DNA from 2 places in the Providencia sp. PROV208 genome. Region 1 is predicted to be linked to the other one. Evidence: riboswitches for the same ligand, from Rfam matches in the RefSeq annotation. Region 1 holds a riboswitch; the other holds the start of a gene.
What was found. A riboswitch is a leader RNA that binds a small molecule or an ion and turns the genes downstream of it on or off. The one in region 1 is predicted to bind thiamine pyrophosphate.

Region 1 (9,167 bases):
GTATTTTATGGGACTTTAATGCCCTGAACTATCGTGACCAAATCAACCGCGACCGATTTATTGTCGTCATCCCATCTGACGGTAGCGTGATCTCCGGTTACACCACCATCATCAACAAATTCGCCAAAAATCCGAATGCTGCAAAATTAGCTCGCGAATTTATTTTTAGTGATAAAGGGCAAATCAATCTTGCAGAAGGTTATGCGCGCCCTATTCGTGCTCAACACCTAACATTGCCAGCAGAAATCCAAGCTAAATTACTTCCAGAAGAACAGTATAAAAATGTTCATCCGATCAAAGATGCCGAAGGTTGGGAAAAGTCATCGCGTAATTTACCGAAAATGTGGCAGCAACAAGTGTTAATTCACCAACAATAATTGCGATTAGGAACCACAGTCTGATGTCTGAAAAAGTCATACTTGTTGTTCTTGACGGTTTAAGTTATTCAGTAGCCCATCAATGTATGGGCTATCTCAATGGTCTTATCAAAGCCGACAGTGCAACACTTTATAAAATGGAGTGTGAACTCCCGTCTATGTCGCGCCCACTGTACGAATGTATTTTGACGGGGATCGCCCCCGTTCAAAGTGGCATCGTCAACAACGATGTGGTGCGACTTTCTCACTTCGAGAGCATCTTTTCACTGGCTCACCAAGCAGGTAAAACCACCGCTGCCGCTGCCTATTATTGGGTCAGTGAATTGTATAACCGCGCACCTTTTGATGCGAATCGCGACCGATTTACCCATGATAAACAGCTTCCTATTCAGCATGGATGCTTTTACCAAGCAGACCATTACCCTGATGACCATCTCTTTATGGACGCTGAATACCTACGTACCCAGCATGACCCCGATTTTTTGCTGATCCACCCGATGAATATTGATGATGCGGGTCATAAATTTGGATTCGATTCTCCGCAATACCGCAACGCCGCCCGTAAAGCAGATATTTATTTATCCCGCTATCTACCAATGTGGATCGCGCAAGGCTACCAAATCATCATCACCAGTGACCACGGGATGAATAATGACCGTAGCCACGGGGGAATCTTACCGGAAGAGTGCACGGTACCGCTGCTAACTATCGGGAATGCCTTTTCTCACCAACCCGATGTGCTCATAGAACAAACCGCGATTTGTGGCACGGTTTGCCAGTTACTTGGTGTACCTTTCTCAAACAAAACTGTCTGTGATGATTTACTGGCAGGAGGTCGCTAATGGCAGATATTCCAGCAAGTGATCCCCCCCATCAACACAGGGGAAGCCTAGCGATGTTAAATAAGCCCAATGTGCGTTTTCACTGGCGTGCAGCACTATTAATTGTACCGTTTATTATCTTATTTTACCTGTTTCAGATTGCCCCCATGATTTGGGTGTTATTCAACAGTTTTGTCTATGAAGAAGCGTGGTCTTTTGAAAATTACGTTGAAATCTTCACCAACGATTTCTATCTACAAGCGTTTCAAAACACCTTATGGTTATCACTAATTTGTAGTGTTGTTGGTCTGCTTATTGCCTGTGTTACTGCATTCTCTATTTATAAAATGCAGGGCAAAGTGCGCAATTTTATGATTTCGTTTACCACCATGGCGAGCAATTTTAGCGGTGTCCCATTAGCCTTCGCGTTTATCATTATTTTAGGTTTTAACGGCGCAATTACCTTACAGCTTAAAGCGTGGGGATGGATTGATGATTTTAATATCTACAGCGCCAGCGGCTTGATGCTCCTGTATATCTATTTCCAAATCCCGCTGGGAATTTTACTACTTTACCCTGCATTTGATGCCTTAAAACCTGAATGGGAAGATGCGGCTAAGACCATGGGGGCAAGCAAGCTCACTTATTGGCTGAAAGTAGGTATTCCGGTGATTTCCCCTGCCTTGCTAGGCACGTTTATTATCTTAGTGGCCAATGCGGTTGGCGCCTATGCCAGCACTTATGCATTGACCAGTGGAAACTACAACTTAGTGACTATCCGCATTGCCAGTCTTGTCTCTGGCGACCTATTCTTAGAACCCAATATGGCAGCTGCACTGTCCGTTGTTTTGATTGCGATCCTTGGGTTTATCACAGCGATTCACCACTGGCTATTAAAGCGGAGCTACCATGCTAAATCCTAATATTCGTAGCCCAAAAACACCGAGTTTACTGTTTCATAAAATGGTGCTCGGCACTGTTGCCACCATTCTTGCGCTGCCAATTATCGCCACCTTTGTTTACTCCATTTCGAGCTCATGGGGCGCGACGATTATGCCTGATGCCCTTTCCATAAAATGGTATCTGCAACTGTGGCAAGATCCGCGCTTTTTAATGGCATTTGGACGATCGCTCTTGATCTGCTTTGGCACATTACTGATCAGCGTACTGGTCATTTTACCGATGACTTTCGCCGTGTTTTACCGCTTTCCAAAGCTCAAAGGGTTGATGGATTTATTAATCATTCTTCCTTTTGCGATACCGCCCGTTGTCTCTTCCGTCGGCTTACTGCAAATTTTTGCCGATGAGCCATTTATGTTGGTCGGTACGCCGTGGATTCTAATTGGTACTTACTTCACTATCACATTGCCATTTATGTACCGCGCACTCGCCAATAGTTTCCAAGGGATCAACCTGCATGACTTAATGGATGCCGCCCATTTACTCGGCGCCAGCACGTTTAAAGCCTTTTTAATGATAGTGCTCCCAAATATCCGTAAAGGGTTATTGGTGTCTTTGCTAATTTCTTTTTCATTTTTAATGGGCGAATTCGTGTTTGCTAATATTCTAGTGGGAACCCGTTTCGAAACCTTGCAGATCTATCTCTTCAATATGCGCCAAACCAGCGGACACTTTACCTCGGCATTGGTGATGTCCTACTTCCTATTTACGTTGCTGCTCACAGGGTTAGCAACTCGCTTGAATCGTGCGGGAGACGAACGATGAGCTACGTCATTGCTGAAAATCTAACCAAATCCTTTGGTCAAAATCAGGTATTCTCCGATATCCAATTTACGATTGAAAAAGGCGAATTTATTACCTTACTCGGGCCAAGTGGCTGCGGAAAATCCACCTTACTCCGTTGTATTGCGGGGCTGGAGCAACCCGATAGCGGGGAACTCTATATTAACCGCCAAAATATCACTCACCAGCCCGCTCAACAGCGTGGGGTGGGTATGGTATTTCAAAGCTATGCCTTATTCCCAAACATGACCGTCGCGGAGAATATTGCCTTTGGATTAAAGATGCGAAAAGTGTCTGCGACTGAACGCAACAAAGCGGTTTGCGAAGTGATTGATATAGTTGAGCTACAAGGCAAAGAGAACCAATACCCGCATCAACTTTCGGGAGGTCAGCGCCAACGTGTCGCACTTGCGCGCGCACTGGTGATGAAACCGCAAATTTTGCTTCTCGACGAACCGTTATCGGCGCTTGATGCCCGTATTCGCAAGCACCTGCGCCAACAAATTCGTGAGATCCAGCGCGAACTCGGGCTCACGACCATTTTCGTCACTCACGATCAAGATGAAGCGATGATTATGTCTGACCGCATTTTTTTAATGAATAAAGGCGCAATTATTCAAAGCGATACCGCTGAAAACATCTATACTCAACCTGCCACTGAATTTGTCGCACGCTTTATGGGACATTACAATTTAGTCGATGCCGAGAAAGCCAATGGGATGCTAGGTGTCAATTTACAAGGAACTCTCGCCATTCGCCCAGAATCTATTTATGTTCGTGAAACGGGAAGACAGTATGGTAGCCATATTTCTGCACCTGTAGATGCAGTGATCCTTGACCACCAACTGCTCGGAAATATCATTCGCTACAGCGTCAATACCCCTGCTGGCGATATGACGGTAGATCTTCTTAATCGCTCTTCTGAACGTTTGTTTGAACCGGGCACGCACCTTGAGTTAATGTTTAATAAAAATGAAATTCGAGCGCTAAGTTAATCAGCAATAAGTGAGCCATTGAAAGGAACCTCATGCCAAACCAGTCTACACAAACCAAATTAGCTATTTTTGATTTAGACGATACGCTTATTCGCGGAGACAGCAGCGTGCTGTGGACACAATATTTGTGGGATAAAAAAATCATCACAGACCCGCGTTTCGTCGAAGCCGATAAAGAGATGATGGAACTGTACAACGCCGGCAATTTGGATATGGTGACTTACTTAAAGTCTAATTTGCAGACTCTCGAAGGCATCAAGATAGAGCTAGTCGATGAATGGCTAGAGGATTTTGTTGAGACGATTATCCTTCCACGTGTTTACCCAACGGCCTTAAGTACGATCACATCATACCGATCGCAAGGGATCCCGATCATTGTGATCTCGGCAACCGTGTCGTTTATTGTGAACAAAATCGCTGATCGTCTTGGAGCTGACGTCTCCATGGGAATCGATATTAAGCGTTCAAATGGCTGCTACACGGCCGAAGTTGACGGTATTCCGACCTTTAAAGAAGGTAAAGTTAAGCGTTTAACACAGTGGATCTCCCACCAGCCAATCACCGATGCGTATATTTATTTCTACACCGATTCCGCCAATGACCTACCAATGTGTCATTTCGCCGATGAGACGTTCATTATCAACGGCGACTCACGCCTTCTCCAAGCCGCCAATGAAAACCACTGGTCACAATATTCGTGGAGTTTGTAAAACCCCTATTTAGCCAACCTAGTTTTAACTTTTAACTCTTAATTTCTAGGTTTTGGATTTTTAGGTTTTTAACTAACTGCCTTTCAAAGGTTCCTCTAAATTATTCGAGTGAGAAGAAGGCGGCAAGCGAGGATATCCCGAGGAGCATACACAAGTATGTGACTCGGGTAGCCGAGAGAAGCCAACGCACTTATCGCTTGAAGAATGACGGGGAAACTCTATACTGAATGCTCTTGTCGGAGTGCCTAGCATGTGCAAACATCAGGCTGAGACCGTTAATTCGGGATCCGCGGAACCTGATCGGGTTAATACCCGCGAAGGGAACAAGAGTAATCTTCTCGCACGATCTTCCCCGCCCTTGGTGGATATTTCGTTGCAATGCCACACCATTACTCCTCCGAACTCCAGACAAGCAACTTTCTTTCGATAAACCCGCTATTGGCGCACTACGCCGTATAGCCTGTGACGATGTCAGGAAATTGCTATGTCCAATAATACGAATAATTCTGTTATACCGAGTACCGATATTTCACCTAAAGCTGCGCCAGCACGTACCCGAAAAGCGCAACGTGATGCCGCGGAAGACTTTATCAATACCATTTCCGGCGTTTCATTCCCTAACTCCGAACGTATTTATCTCCTAGGCTCACGGGACGATATCCAAGTGCCTATGCGCGAAATTCAGCTCTCTCCAACACTCATCGGCGGTGATAAAGAGAATCCCAAATTTGAAGATAATGAAGCCGTTCCTGTGTATGACACTTCAGGTCCTTACGGCGATCCCGCTTCTGAACTCAACGTGCATAAGGGGTTGAAAAAAATCCGTGCGCCGTGGATCCATGAACGCGCCGATACCGTTGCTGTTGAGAATCTCAGCTCGGACTTTACCCAACAGCGCTTAGCGGATGCGGGCTTAGACCACCTGCGTTTTAATAATCGCCCTGCACCGCTGAAAGCCCAAACCGGAAAATGCGTCACTCAGCTACACTATGCGCGCCAAGGCATAGTGACTCCAGAAATGGAATTTATCGCTATTCGTGAAAATATGGGGCGTGAGCGTATTCGCAGCGAAGTATTGCGCCAACAACACCCGGGGCAAAGTTTTGGGGCTATTTTACCAGACAATATTACACCTGAGTTTGTACGCCAAGAGGTCGCTGCGGGTCGCGCAATTATCCCTGCCAATATTAACCATCCTGAATCTGAGCCGATGATTATTGGGCGTAATTTCTTAGTGAAAGTTAACGCTAATATCGGTAACTCTTCGGTGACTTCATCTATCGAAGAAGAGGTAGAAAAACTGATTTGGTCCACGCGCTGGGGCGCAGACACTGTTATGGACTTATCGACAGGTCGCTATATACATGAAACCCGCGAGTGGATTTTGCGTAATAGTCCAGTGCCAATCGGCACAGTGCCTATCTATCAAGCTCTGGAAAAAGTGAATGGCGTTGCCGAAAACCTCACTTGGGAAATGTTCCGCGATACGCTGTTAGAACAAGCAGAACAAGGCGTTGATTACTTTACTATCCATGCTGGCGTATTACTGCGCTATGTACCAATGACAGCTAAACGTCTGACGGGCATTGTTTCCCGTGGCGGTTCTATCATGGCGAAATGGTGTTTATCCCACCATCAGGAAAACTTCCTGTATGAACATTTCCGTGAAATTTGCGAAATTTGCGCCGCCTATGATGTTTCACTCTCATTAGGGGATGGGCTGCGTCCGGGGTCTGTACAAGATGCTAACGACGAAGCCCAATTCTCAGAATTACATACCTTAGGCGAACTGACCAAGATCGCATGGGAATACGATGTACAGGTGATGATTGAAGGTCCGGGGCATGTGCCAATGCAAATGATCCGTCGCAATATGACCGAAGAATTAGAGCACTGCCATGAAGCGCCATTCTATACATTAGGTCCTCTAACGACGGATATTGCGCCGGGTTATGATCATTTCACTTCCGGTATTGGTGCCGCCATGATTGGTTGGTTTGGCTGTGCAATGTTGTGCTATGTCACCCCCAAAGAGCACCTTGGTTTACCGAACAAAGAAGACGTCAAACAAGGGCTAATTACCTACAAAATTGCCGCCCATGCAGCTGATTTAGCAAAAGGTCATCCAGGTGCGCAAATTCGTGATAACGCGATGTCCAAAGCGCGTTTTGAGTTCCGTTGGGAAGACCAATTTAATCTTGCCCTCGACCCAGAAACGGCGCGTAAATATCACGATGAAACCCTACCCCAAGCTTCTGGGAAAATAGCTCACTTCTGCTCAATGTGTGGACCAAAATTCTGCTCAATGAAAATTTCCCAAGAAGTTCGTGACTATGCGGCACAAAAAGAAGCGGGAATGGAGCAGATGTCTGAAGCTTTTCGCGCCCACGGAAGTGAGCTCTATCATGGGGCTGAGATTACTGAGGTCGTGAGTGATGAACAAAACGCTTAAATTACCGAAGAGTCCATTTCCACAGACTGAGCATCGCCTTGGTCTGTACCCTGTCGTGGATTCGGTTGAATGGATTGAACGCCTGCTAAATGCAGGTGTTTCCACCTTGCAATTACGAATCAAAGACAAACAAGATAGCGAAGTTCATGAGCAAATTCAGCGCGCGATTGCACTTGGCAAGCAACATAATGCCCGATTATTTATTAATGACTATTGGCGTTTAGCCGTAGAGTTAGGGGCATATGGCGTACATTTGGGACAAGAAGATCTGGACACAACCGACCTTATCGCCATTCATCAAGCGGGGTTACGGCTGGGGATCTCCACCCACGATCCCGATGAGGTCGCGATCGCCAAATCCATTCGTCCATCATATATCGCACTTGGGCATATTTTTCCCACCCAAACCAAGCAGATGCCATCCACACCACAAGGTTTAGAAGCACTAAAACGGATGGTTATCGCGACACCCGAATTTCCGACGGTGGCAATCGGTGGAATTTCTATTGAGCGAGTGCCAGCCGTACTCGACACGGGCGTAGGTAGCATCGCTGTTGTTAGCGCGATAACCCAAGCAGAAGATTGGCAAGCTGCCACTCAAACGCTTCTTGATTTGATTGAACCAGCTTCTCGCTTAAAGGATAACGACCATGCTCAATGATCACGAATTTATGCGTTATAGTCGCCAGTTACTCCTTGAGGACGTCAGCCCTGAAGGGCAACAAAAACTCAAAGATAGTAAAGTGTTGATTGTTGGCTTAGGCGGGCTGGGTTCCCCTGCAAGCCTGTATTTAGCCGGTGCGGGTGTGGGTGAATTATGGATAGCCGATCATGATGATTTGCATATTTCTAACTTACAGCGCCAAGTCCTCTACAATACGCAGGATATTAACCAATCCAAGGCACAGCTAGCCGCTGCCCGCTTAAAGCAGCTCAATCCTCATACCAAAACGCGTATTTTCCAACAGAAATTAGATATTGATAGCTTATTCCCGCTGGTGGAACAGGTGAATCTGGTTCTCGACTGCTGCGATAACATGGCGACTCGCCATGCGGTCAATGCTGCCTGTGTTGCCAGCAATACACCATTAGTCAGCGGCAGCGCTGTGGGTTTTGGCGGACAACTAATGGTACTTGAGCCCCCATTTCAATTTGGTTGTTATGCATGTTTGTATCCCGACCAAGAAGAACCGCAACGCAACTGCCGTACCGCGGGTGTTTTAGGTCCCGTTGTTGGCGTGATGGGTACCTTACAAGCCTTAGAAGCTATCAAATTGCTGGTGGGGTTACCGTCCCCATTAAGTGGAAAATTGCGCCTGTTTGATGGAAAACAGCAGCAATGGAATACCTTGCAACTGACACCGTCAAAACAGTGCCCTGTCTGCCGAGAGGTCACATGCATATCATAATCAATGACCAGCCGATGGAGGTAGAAGGTCCTATTACCCTCCACCAGCTGCTCACTCAGCTCGAACAAAATCCATCAGGCTCTGCACTGGCGATCAATCAAGTCATCATTCCCAAAAGCCAGTGGGAAAGCCATTTTGTTAATGAACAAGACAACATTCTGCTGTTTCAAGCCATCGCAGGGGGTTAATAATGTTAAAAATTGCTGATGTCACATTTCAATCACGTTTATTCACTGGAACCGGTAAATTTGCTACGCCAGCCTTAATGCAACAAGCCATTCAAGCCTCTGGTAGCCAGCTGGTGACCATGGCGATGAAACGCGTCAATTTACGTGGGCAAGATGACGGAATTTTACAACCACTTCAAGAACTTGGCGTTAAGTTACTTCCCAACACATCAGGTGCAAAAAATGCCCAAGAAGCTATCTTCGCCGCGCGTCTTGCCCGTGAAGCACTTGGCACCCATTGGGTTAAATTAGAAATTCATCCCGATATGCGCTATTTGCTTCCTGACCCGGTTGAAACATTGCTAGCTGCAGAGCAGTTAGTCAAAGAAGGCTTTGTGGTATTACCTTATTGCAGTGCTGACCCTGTTTTATGCAAACGGCTAGAAGAAGTGGGTTGTGCAGCAGTGATGCCTCTCGGCGCGCCAATTGGCAC
Region 2 (9,167 bases), on a different contig from region 1:
TATCGCCGGACAGCAGCAGTGAAACCGCATCTGCGACAGGGCGATAGTTTTCTTGCTCAGCTAAAAACTCTTGGTAGTCGTGGAAACGGCTAGGATCGAGGAGGCGCAAACGCGCAAAGTGACTCTCTTGACCAAGCTGCTCAGGGGTTGCGGTTAATAGCAACACAGATGGAACATGTTCCGCTAACGTTTCAATGACTTGATATTCACGGCTTGGGGCGGTTTCGCTCCATTGCAGGTGATGAGCTTCATCAACCACCATCATATCCCAACCTGCGTCAACGAGTTGGTCAAAGCGCTGTTTATTACGGCGAACAAAATCCAAAGAACACAGCACTAACTGCTCAGTTTCAAATGGATTATCGCTATCATGTTGCGCTTCACTGTAGCGGCTATCATCAAATAGGGAAAAGCGTAAATTAAAGCGGCGCAGCATTTCGACTAGCCATTGGTGCTGCAAGCTATCCGGTACAATCACTAAGACGCGCTCAGCACGACCCGCCATCAATTGTTGATGGATAATCATACCCGCTTCGATTGTTTTTCCTAAGCCCACTTCGTCTGCCAGTAAAACGCGCGGATGATGACGTTTACCTACTTCGTTAGCAATATGCAGCTGATGAGGGATTAAACTTGCGCGGATACCACGTAAGCCAGTGGCTTGGTGTTTAACTTGTTCGCTTTGGAATTTACGTGCGCGAAAACGCAGAGCGAAGCGATCCATACGATCGATTTGACCCGCGAACAGCCTGTCTTGTGGCTTATTAAACGTCAATTTGCTATCGAGGAAAACCTCTCTCAAACTGACATCCGCTTCTTGGGTGTCTAAGCGCGTTCCGGTATAGGTCAGTAACCCTTTGTCTTCTTGAATACTTTCAACTTGTAGCTGCCAACCTTCGTGACTGGTGATGGTATCACCTTCGTTGAACATCACTCGGGTGATGGGCGCATCACTTCGTGAATACAGTCTGTTTTCCCCTGTTGCAGGGAAAAGCAACGTCACCATACGGGCATCAATAGCCACGACGGCGCCTAACCCAAGTTCGCTTTCTGTGTCGCTGATCCAGCGTTGACCAAGAGTAAATGGCATAGGTTTAATTTAATTCCATAATTTTGATTGTTTATTTTTAGATGTTTAAGACAACTAATCGGTGTCTTTGCCCAGTGTTGATATAACGGTTATATACCAAGGGTGATGCGAAATTTTTTAATCGTTTTGCCGTTTGGCAATTATAGCTCTTTTCTCTTTCGAGTCGCGTTGCTCGAATTATGATGAGTATAGCCGATTTTCTCGCCAAGCTGTGCGTATAACAGGTCGAGATATCAAAGGGGCGTTATATTAATTCAACATTCGCTTATCGTCACCTGTTAAAAATGCGGCAATTGTAATAAGAATTGTACAATTCTCGCTGCTCGTTAGGCTTTAAAACAAAAGATTAATTTGCCCTGTCAAAATGGTATCGAAATCATCTTGCAGAAAAGGGAGAATCCCATCGGCGATAGGCTTGATTTGTTTGAGAATATAGTGCTCATAATCGGGTTTAGCCGTCACAGTTTCAAGCGGTTCAGGACCCGCTTGGGTAATAATGTAGCTGATCCAACCCCCATTTTGATACTGCAAAGGGCGCTGTAATTTTAAATTGTATTCATCCGCCTGTCGTGCAGCTCTTACGTGAGGGGGAACATTACGCTGATAATCGGACAATTTACGACGCAGGCGTTTACGATAAATCAAGCGATTGTCATATTCTCCAGAACGAATGGCACGAATATAATCGTTAATAAACTCTCGATAAGGCTGACGATAAAAAATACGGGTATACAACTCTTTTTGGAAATTTTGAGCGAGAGGCGTCCAATCAGAGCGGATAGTCTCTAACCCTTTAAAAACCATGGTATCTTGGCTTAAACCTGCATAGCGTTTTTTACTGCCTTGGTCAGTTCCGCGGATCGTTGGCATCAAAAAGCGTCGATAGTGGGTTTCATATTCAAGTTCGAGAACACCATCGAGTTGCCACTCTTCTTTAAGATGTTGTTTCCACCAATTATTAACATGATCTCGCAATTGATAACCGACTTTTTGCGCTTGTTCATCTGTGTGAGGATCCCTTAGCCAAACAAAGGTGGAATCTGTATCCCCATAGATTACCTGATAGCCTTGAGATTCAATTAATTGCTTCGTAATGCGCATGATTTCATGACCACGCATCGTAATTGAAGCGGTTAATCTAGGATCAAAAAAGCGACATCCATCGGCACCTAAAACCCCTGCAAATGCATTCATAATGATTTTGAGTGCTTGGGATAGAGGGGCATTTTTTTGTTGTTTAGCTTTATCTCGACCTTGCCAAATATGGCTGACAATATCAGGTAAACAGTGCGTAGTGCGGGAAAACCATGCCCCACGAAATCCTTCAACAGAATGCTCAGGTTCAGGATGAGCCAGCCCTTCAATCATGCCTGCAGGGTCAATCAAAAAGGTGCGAATAATTGAGGGATATAGGCTTTTATAATCAAGCACCAAAACAGAGTCATACAAACCAGGTTGGGAGTCCATGACAAATCCGCCGGGATTGAGCTGAAATTTTTGCTCAGAGAGCGTAGGGGCAACAAACCCTAAGCGGTGTAGCCGAGGAATATATAAATGGGAAAAGGCGGCGACTGAGCCTCCCATGCGATCGGCGGCGAGCCCTGTGACTGTAGAGCGTTCTTGCAAGAATGCCATTAAATCGGTTTTTTCAAAGATGCGATGCACCAAAATACAGTCTTGAATATTGTAATGGGCGAGGGCGGGTTTATCGTGAGCAAAGCGGCGGTTAATTTCATCCATCCGATCATAGGGAGTATCAATTGCCTTTCCTTCACCAAGCAATTGCTGGGCAACGGATTCCAAACTGAATGAACTGAAACTCCATGTTGCCGATTTTAACGCATCAATACCATCAATAATTAAGCGACCTTCAGCGGAGGCAAAAAACACCCCTTGCTTAAAACCGTGTTCTCGCCATTCAAGCTTTTTCCCTTGCCGACCTAATAAAAGTGGAATGCCATAACGCTCTGCGTGTTTTTGTAACACTTGCAAATCAAATTGAATTAAATTCCAACCGATAATGGCGTCAGGATCATATTGCTGAATCCAGTCGTTTAATTGTTCGAGTAACTGAGGGCGACTGTTTGCGTACACTAGCCGATGTTCATTGTTGAGGGCTGGACCTTGTTCAGGCCCCAGCATAAACACGACATTATCACCACAGCCAGCTAACCCAATTGAGTAAAGCTCCCCATGCTGGCTAGTTTCAATATCAAGGGATACAGCGCGTAATGTTGGTCGATAACCGTCACAAGGTTTAAGTTGATATTTTCCTTGATGATTTCGAGAAAACCACACGGGAGCGGTAATAAAGCGCTCCATTAAATAACGTTCACAAGGGCGAATATCAGTTTCTAATAACTCGACACCTAGCGCTTGGCAATTTTTGTCCAAATTTTGTAACTGGCGATATTGCTGACAGTAAATGGCATACACTTTTTCGCGTTTAAAATCCCGAAGCTCAACGGGGCGATAGCTAATATCAGCTTGCCCTTCAAATAAATGGCGTACAAGGGGCAGTTTAGATTCGGGTAAAAAACCGACGGCTTGTTGATAAGGAACAATGACTTTTTGCGGTTGATTATCGGTAAGTAGCCAATAGCTGACCTCGATACCGTAGCGGGTATCTCGCCAATGGCGGCTAAGAATAAAGCCTTTTTCAGCGGGGGCATTGGATGGAGGCATAAAGGAAACTCGCGTAAATAATCTGCAATTAATATACGCGAATGGTGGGGATTTATACAGTGTTATTTATCGAGATAATTAGAAATGCCTAATAATGCAGAAGCATCGGTTTTGCCTTGTAACAGTGTTTCAGTATCGCCGTCATACACAATTGCGCCATCGGCAATCACTAAGCTACGAGGGGCGATTTGTAGCGAGTCTTCAATACTATGAGAGACCATCAATAACGTGATGGATTTATTAACGCAAATGTCATTGAGTAATTGCAGCATTTCATTGCGTAAAGCGGGATCTAAGGCAGAAAATGGCTCATCTAACAATAAAATAGGTTGGTTGCGAATTAAACAGCGAGCAAGCGCTGCACGTTGACGTTGACCACCCGATAACTGCGCCGGTGTTCTATCCAAACATTCAGTTAAGCTGACGTGTTGTGCCATCTGTTCAACTTCAGTCATTTGCAGTTGATTAAGGCGCAAACTAGGTTGTAAGCCTAACCCAATATTTTGCCTAACCGTGAGGTGGGCAAAGAGATTATTTTCTTGGAATAGCATGGAGACAGGGCGCTTCGCAGGGGGTGTCAAAGTATGATTTTCGCCATTTAACGTGATAGTGCCATGGCGAGGATACTGAAATCCACTAATTAGGCTAAGTAGGGTACTCTTGCCTGCGCCGCTCGGTCCCATGATCGCGACTCTTTCTCCTGAAGCGACTATGAAATCAAAGTGCATGTTCAGACTATCGTATTGATAATCTAGGTTTTTTAATTCAATCATGAGTCTTTCCCGATAATCTCTCAAGTAAGCTGAACAGGCAAAAACAAAGTAACAGCAATAGCATCGCGGTGACAGCACCGTCATGAGTACGATAAGCGCCTATTTGCTGATAAAGATAGTAAGGTAGAGTGCGAAACGCTTCATTACCAAACAGGGCGACGACGCCAAAATCCCCGATTGAAATAACACAAGCAAACGCTAATGCTTGAGCGATAGGTTTACGTAGCGCGCGTAACTCAATAATTTTAAATCGGTTAAAGCCTGTAATTTCCAAAGATTGACACAATGGATTATAACGTTGAGCCAAATCCCGCGTAGGGTTATCAAGCACTTTTAGGGCATAAGGGATCGCAAGTAAGGCATTTGTCATGATCACGAGCGGATAAGGAGTCTCAGGGATACCAATGGTTTCATTGAAAAAAATGAAAAAGCCAGTTGCCAGAACAATCCCAGGCATCGCGAGAATGATGAGACCGCTGAGTTCAATCGCTTGTCCAAGTTTTAGTGCATTTCTCAGTCGTAGTTCTCGGCTACTCCAAAGCAGCATTAGCGTGAGGATGACACATATCACTCCTGCGAAAAGTGCGATAAACAGTGATGTTGATGTTGCTTGCCATAAGGCTGATTGCTGGAGGACGTCCAGTAGTTGACTATTTAGTCCATCGACAATAACCGCTAATAAGGGCGGGATTAATAGGAGGAGGGCGGCAGCAATCACAAGCAAATCGCGCAAGCGACGAAATAGGTTATCGGCAGGGTCAAACCACTGATTTTGATGACTAAAGCCAATTGAGAATGCATGATTAATGTGCTGGCAAATTAACATTAAGCCCACGCAGCAGCCAAGCTGAATCAAGGCGAGCAATGTGGCTCGTCCTAAATCAAAGTCATAGCTAAGCGCTTGATAAATCGCTAACTCGATAGTTGTCGCTGCTGGACCGCCTCCCAAAGCAAGTACTGTCGCAAAACTGGCAAAGCACAACATAAAAATTAAGGCGCCAGTCGGTAACATCTGGCGGCGCAAATAGGGCCATTCCAAAATAGCGAATTGTTGCCACTCATTAAATCCAAGTTGAGCTGCGCTTTGTCGTTGCTCAATAGCAATATTTTCAAGCGATTGTAATAGCATTCGGGTGGCGAGTGGCATATTGAAAAAGATATGAGCCAACAAAATGCCACGTAATCCATAAGGCGAGAATTGGTATTCAAATCCTAGCCATTGGCACAGTTTTGCAAGCCATCCGGTTTGCCCATATACCGATAAAATACCAAAAACAGCCACCAATACGGGTAAAACGAGAGTCATAGCGCATAGGCGGAGGAAGAGCGTTCGTCCCCAGAACCGCCGGCGGTAAAGGGCTCTTGCAAGAAAAATAGCGGGAATAATGGAAAAAATCGCGGAAAGCAGTGCCTGCAAAAACGTAAAACCGATGACATGCCAGAGGTAATCATCTTCAACGATTTCTTTGAGCGAAATTTCAGGTGCGAAAAACCACAGAGCCCCAAATGCGAGCAAAGCAACGACAAGCAATAAACCGGAGGCAAGCGCCCCCGGTAATAAAGTTAAGTTGATTAACGACTGACGGCGGTTTGCCATAAACGAGTCCATGCTTGACGTTCTTTAGCCACTTCTTGAGCACTAAATTGCAATGACTTTTTCGGTAATGGCAACACGTTATACACTTCAGGTAGCGGTATATCGATCACCGGATACATCCAGTTAGTTGTGGGTAATGTGTTTTGGAATTCTGGCGTTAACATAAACTGTAAAAACTGTTTTGCGAGCTCAGGCTGCGGGCTGTGCTTCAATCTAGCTGCTACCTCGACTTGCATATAATGCCCTTCATCAAACAGAGCCGCAGCGTAGTTATCTTTCTTATCATTCAGAATCTGGTAGCCTGGAGAGGCGGTATAGCTAAGAACAAAATCACCTTCGCCTTTCAAGAATAATCCATAAGATTCACTCCAGCCTTTCGTGACCGTGAGCGTTTTGTCTGCCATTTTTTTCCATGCATCGGCAGATTTTTCACCGTAGATTTTTTCAACCCACAACATTAACCCTAAGCCAGGGGTGCTGGTGCGAGGATCTTGATAAATGATTTTCCAATTATTTTTGCTATCAAGCAGCTCATTCATGCTTTTCGGTGGCTGCTTAATTTTATTGGTATCGTAGATGAACGCGAAGTAGCCATAGTCGTAAGGAATGAATGTTTTGCTATTCCATTCGATAGGTAATTTGAGGGCATCAGTTTTGATATCTGCAGCGGCGAATAATCCTGTTTTTTCTGCGGAATCAAGCAAGTTGTTATCTAAACCTAAGATAACGTCAGCTTTGCTTTTAGCACCTTCCATACGCAGGCGGTTGAGTAGCGCAACACCATCACCTAATGAAACTAATTTCAATTCACAATCACATTGGGCTTCGAAATTCTTTTTAATTTGTGGACCTGGACCCCACTCAGCGGCAAAAGAATCATAGGTATAGACAGTCAGCGTTGGTTTCTCGGCTGAGGCTAACGTTGCAAAACTTAAGGTGGTTAATGCAATGATAGAGGTAAATAGCTTATTTTTAGTCATTGTAATTCCTGCGTAAATCATAAAAAACACACAGGATTTGAGGGGGGACCGATACAATAATTTGTAGACGGCAGCTCAAATCCCTACGCCGGTATTAGCCGGATCAGGTTCTACGGGTTATTTCTCAGCCCAAATTGGCACCCCGTTGAGACGCAGACTATTGTAGTTACTTCAGACATATCTGCAAACTGTATTGATATAGGTTTACCAGTTTAGGTATGTGTGAAACAATTAGGCATCTTTCAAATTTGGTTATTGAGGTAGTCTAGTGATCGATGATGATGGCTACCGCCCGAATGTAGGAATTGTAATTTGTAATCGGCAAGGTCAAGTCTTATGGGCTCGCCGTTATGGTCAGCATTCTTGGCAATTTCCTCAAGGTGGGATTAACCCTGGGGAATCGCCAGAACAAGCGATGTATCGTGAGTTATACGAGGAAGTCGGACTACAGCGTAAAGATGTCAGGTTACTTGCATCTACCCGTAATTGGTTACGCTACAAATTACCTAAGCGTTTGGTGCGTTGGGATACAAAACCTGTTTGTATTGGACAGAAACAACGTTGGTTTTTACTTCAACTCCAATGTAATGACGCCGATATAAATGTGCAGCGCAGTAAATCGCCAGAATTTGACGGCTGGCGGTGGGTCAGTTATTGGTATCCTGTTAGGCAAGTGGTTTCTTTTAAACGCGAAGTTTATCGGCGTGTTATGAAGGAATTCGCCCCCGTGGTTATGCCTTTGCAGGAACAAAAATTACCACAACGACCTGTTTTTAATAATCGTAGGCGCGGAGTCAAATAAGCCTATGTTGACGCGTTTACGTGACATTGTCGAAAAGGTCGCGATGGCGACCAGCTTGACCCAAGCGCTTGAAGTTTTGGTCAATGAAACCTGCAAAGCGATGCGCACAGATGTGTGCTCGATTTATTTAGCAGATCATCCTCGTCAATGTTATTACCTAATGGCAACCCGCGGGCTGAAAAAGCCTAGCGGGATTGCTATTCGTCTAGGATTTGACGAAGGGGTTGTTGGCGCTGTCGGTCGACAATCTGAAATGCTGAATCTCGCGGACATTCGTGAACACCCTCAATTCAAATATCTCCCTCAAATTAAAGAAGAGCAGCTCAAGGCATTTCTTGGTGTGCCTGTGGTTTATCGACGTCAGCTACTGGGTGTGCTGGTCGTTCAGCAACGAGAAAAGCGGTTATTTAGCGAAACCGAAGAGTCCTTTATGGTGACGCTATCTATGCAGTTAGCGGTGATTTTATCTCAAGCACAGACCAAAGGTATTTTTGGCCAATATCGTCAAAATCGCTTTAAAGCCATTCCTGTTTCACAAGGAATTTCAATGGCATATGGTTGGCAAGATACTTCCCAGCCATCTTTAGATAGCATATGCCAAGCCACCACATTAAATATTGATGAAGAACGCCAGCGTTTGGTTGTTGCACTGGAAAGTGCCGCTGCGGAATTTCGCCGGATCAGCAAACGTTTTATGGCAAGTTCATCCAAAGAGAGCGCTGCCATTTTTGATCTGTATAACCACTTGCTTAGCGATCCCCAACTGAAAAAACGATTGTTTACGGCGATCAATCAAGGCGCAGTGGCAGAGTGGGCCGTCAAAACAGTTATCGAAGATTATGCCTTGCAGTTCTCTCGCCTGAGAGATCTTTATTTAAGAGAGCGCGGCTCGGATCTTCGGACGTTAGGGCAACGTTTATTGTTTCATCTGGATGACTCTCAGACTCCCACTAGTCAATGGCCAGATCGTTTTATTTTGGTTGCGGATGAGTTGAGTGCCAGTGTTCTTGCTGAGTTACCGCTTGAGCAATTGGCAGGAGTGATTGTTCGCGATGGTGCAACACATTCACACTCGGCGATTTTGATCCGCGCAATGGGGATCCCAGCCATTATGGGGGCGGATATTGAGCCTTCGTTATTACACAATCGTCATCTGATTTTGGATGGGTATCGTGGTGAAGTATTTATTGAACCTGAAAATTTTATCGCTCAGGAATATCAGCAAATCATCGAAGAAGAA

Region 2: another riboswitch for thiamine pyrophosphate. It lies ahead of thiB (thiamine ABC transporter substrate binding subunit); the one in region 1 lies ahead of thiC (phosphomethylpyrimidine synthase ThiC).

Annotation. Positions count from the first base shown of each region.
Region 1 covers NZ_JAMPNS010000029.1:20,470-29,636, reverse strand. The annotation lists gene PR766_RS17655 (ABC transporter substrate-binding protein) at 1-377, shown strand, start outside; gene PR766_RS17650 (alkaline phosphatase family protein) at 401-1,219, shown strand; gene PR766_RS17645 (ABC transporter permease) at 1,219-2,121, shown strand; gene PR766_RS17640 (ABC transporter permease) at 2,108-2,923, shown strand; gene PR766_RS17635 (ABC transporter ATP-binding protein) at 2,920-3,936, shown strand; gene PR766_RS17630 (HAD family hydrolase) at 3,969-4,646, shown strand; TPP riboswitch at 4,874-4,986, shown strand; gene thiC (phosphomethylpyrimidine synthase ThiC) at 5,131-7,098, shown strand; gene thiE (thiamine phosphate synthase) at 7,082-7,759, shown strand; gene PR766_RS17615 (HesA/MoeB/ThiF family protein) at 7,749-8,507, shown strand; gene thiS (sulfur carrier protein ThiS) at 8,495-8,695, shown strand; gene PR766_RS17605 (thiazole synthase) at 8,698-9,167, shown strand, end outside.
Region 2 covers NZ_JAMPNS010000008.1:70,322-79,488, reverse strand. The annotation lists gene rapA (RNA polymerase-associated protein RapA) at 1-1,090, opposite strand, end outside; gene PR766_RS06805 (DNA polymerase II) at 1,424-3,775, opposite strand; gene thiQ (thiamine ABC transporter ATP-binding protein ThiQ) at 3,838-4,548, opposite strand; gene thiP (thiamine/thiamine pyrophosphate ABC transporter permease ThiP) at 4,541-6,145, opposite strand; gene thiB (thiamine ABC transporter substrate binding subunit) at 6,121-7,125, opposite strand; TPP riboswitch at 7,188-7,280, opposite strand; gene rppH (RNA pyrophosphohydrolase) at 7,394-7,927, shown strand; gene ptsP (phosphoenolpyruvate--protein phosphotransferase) at 7,932-9,167, shown strand, end outside.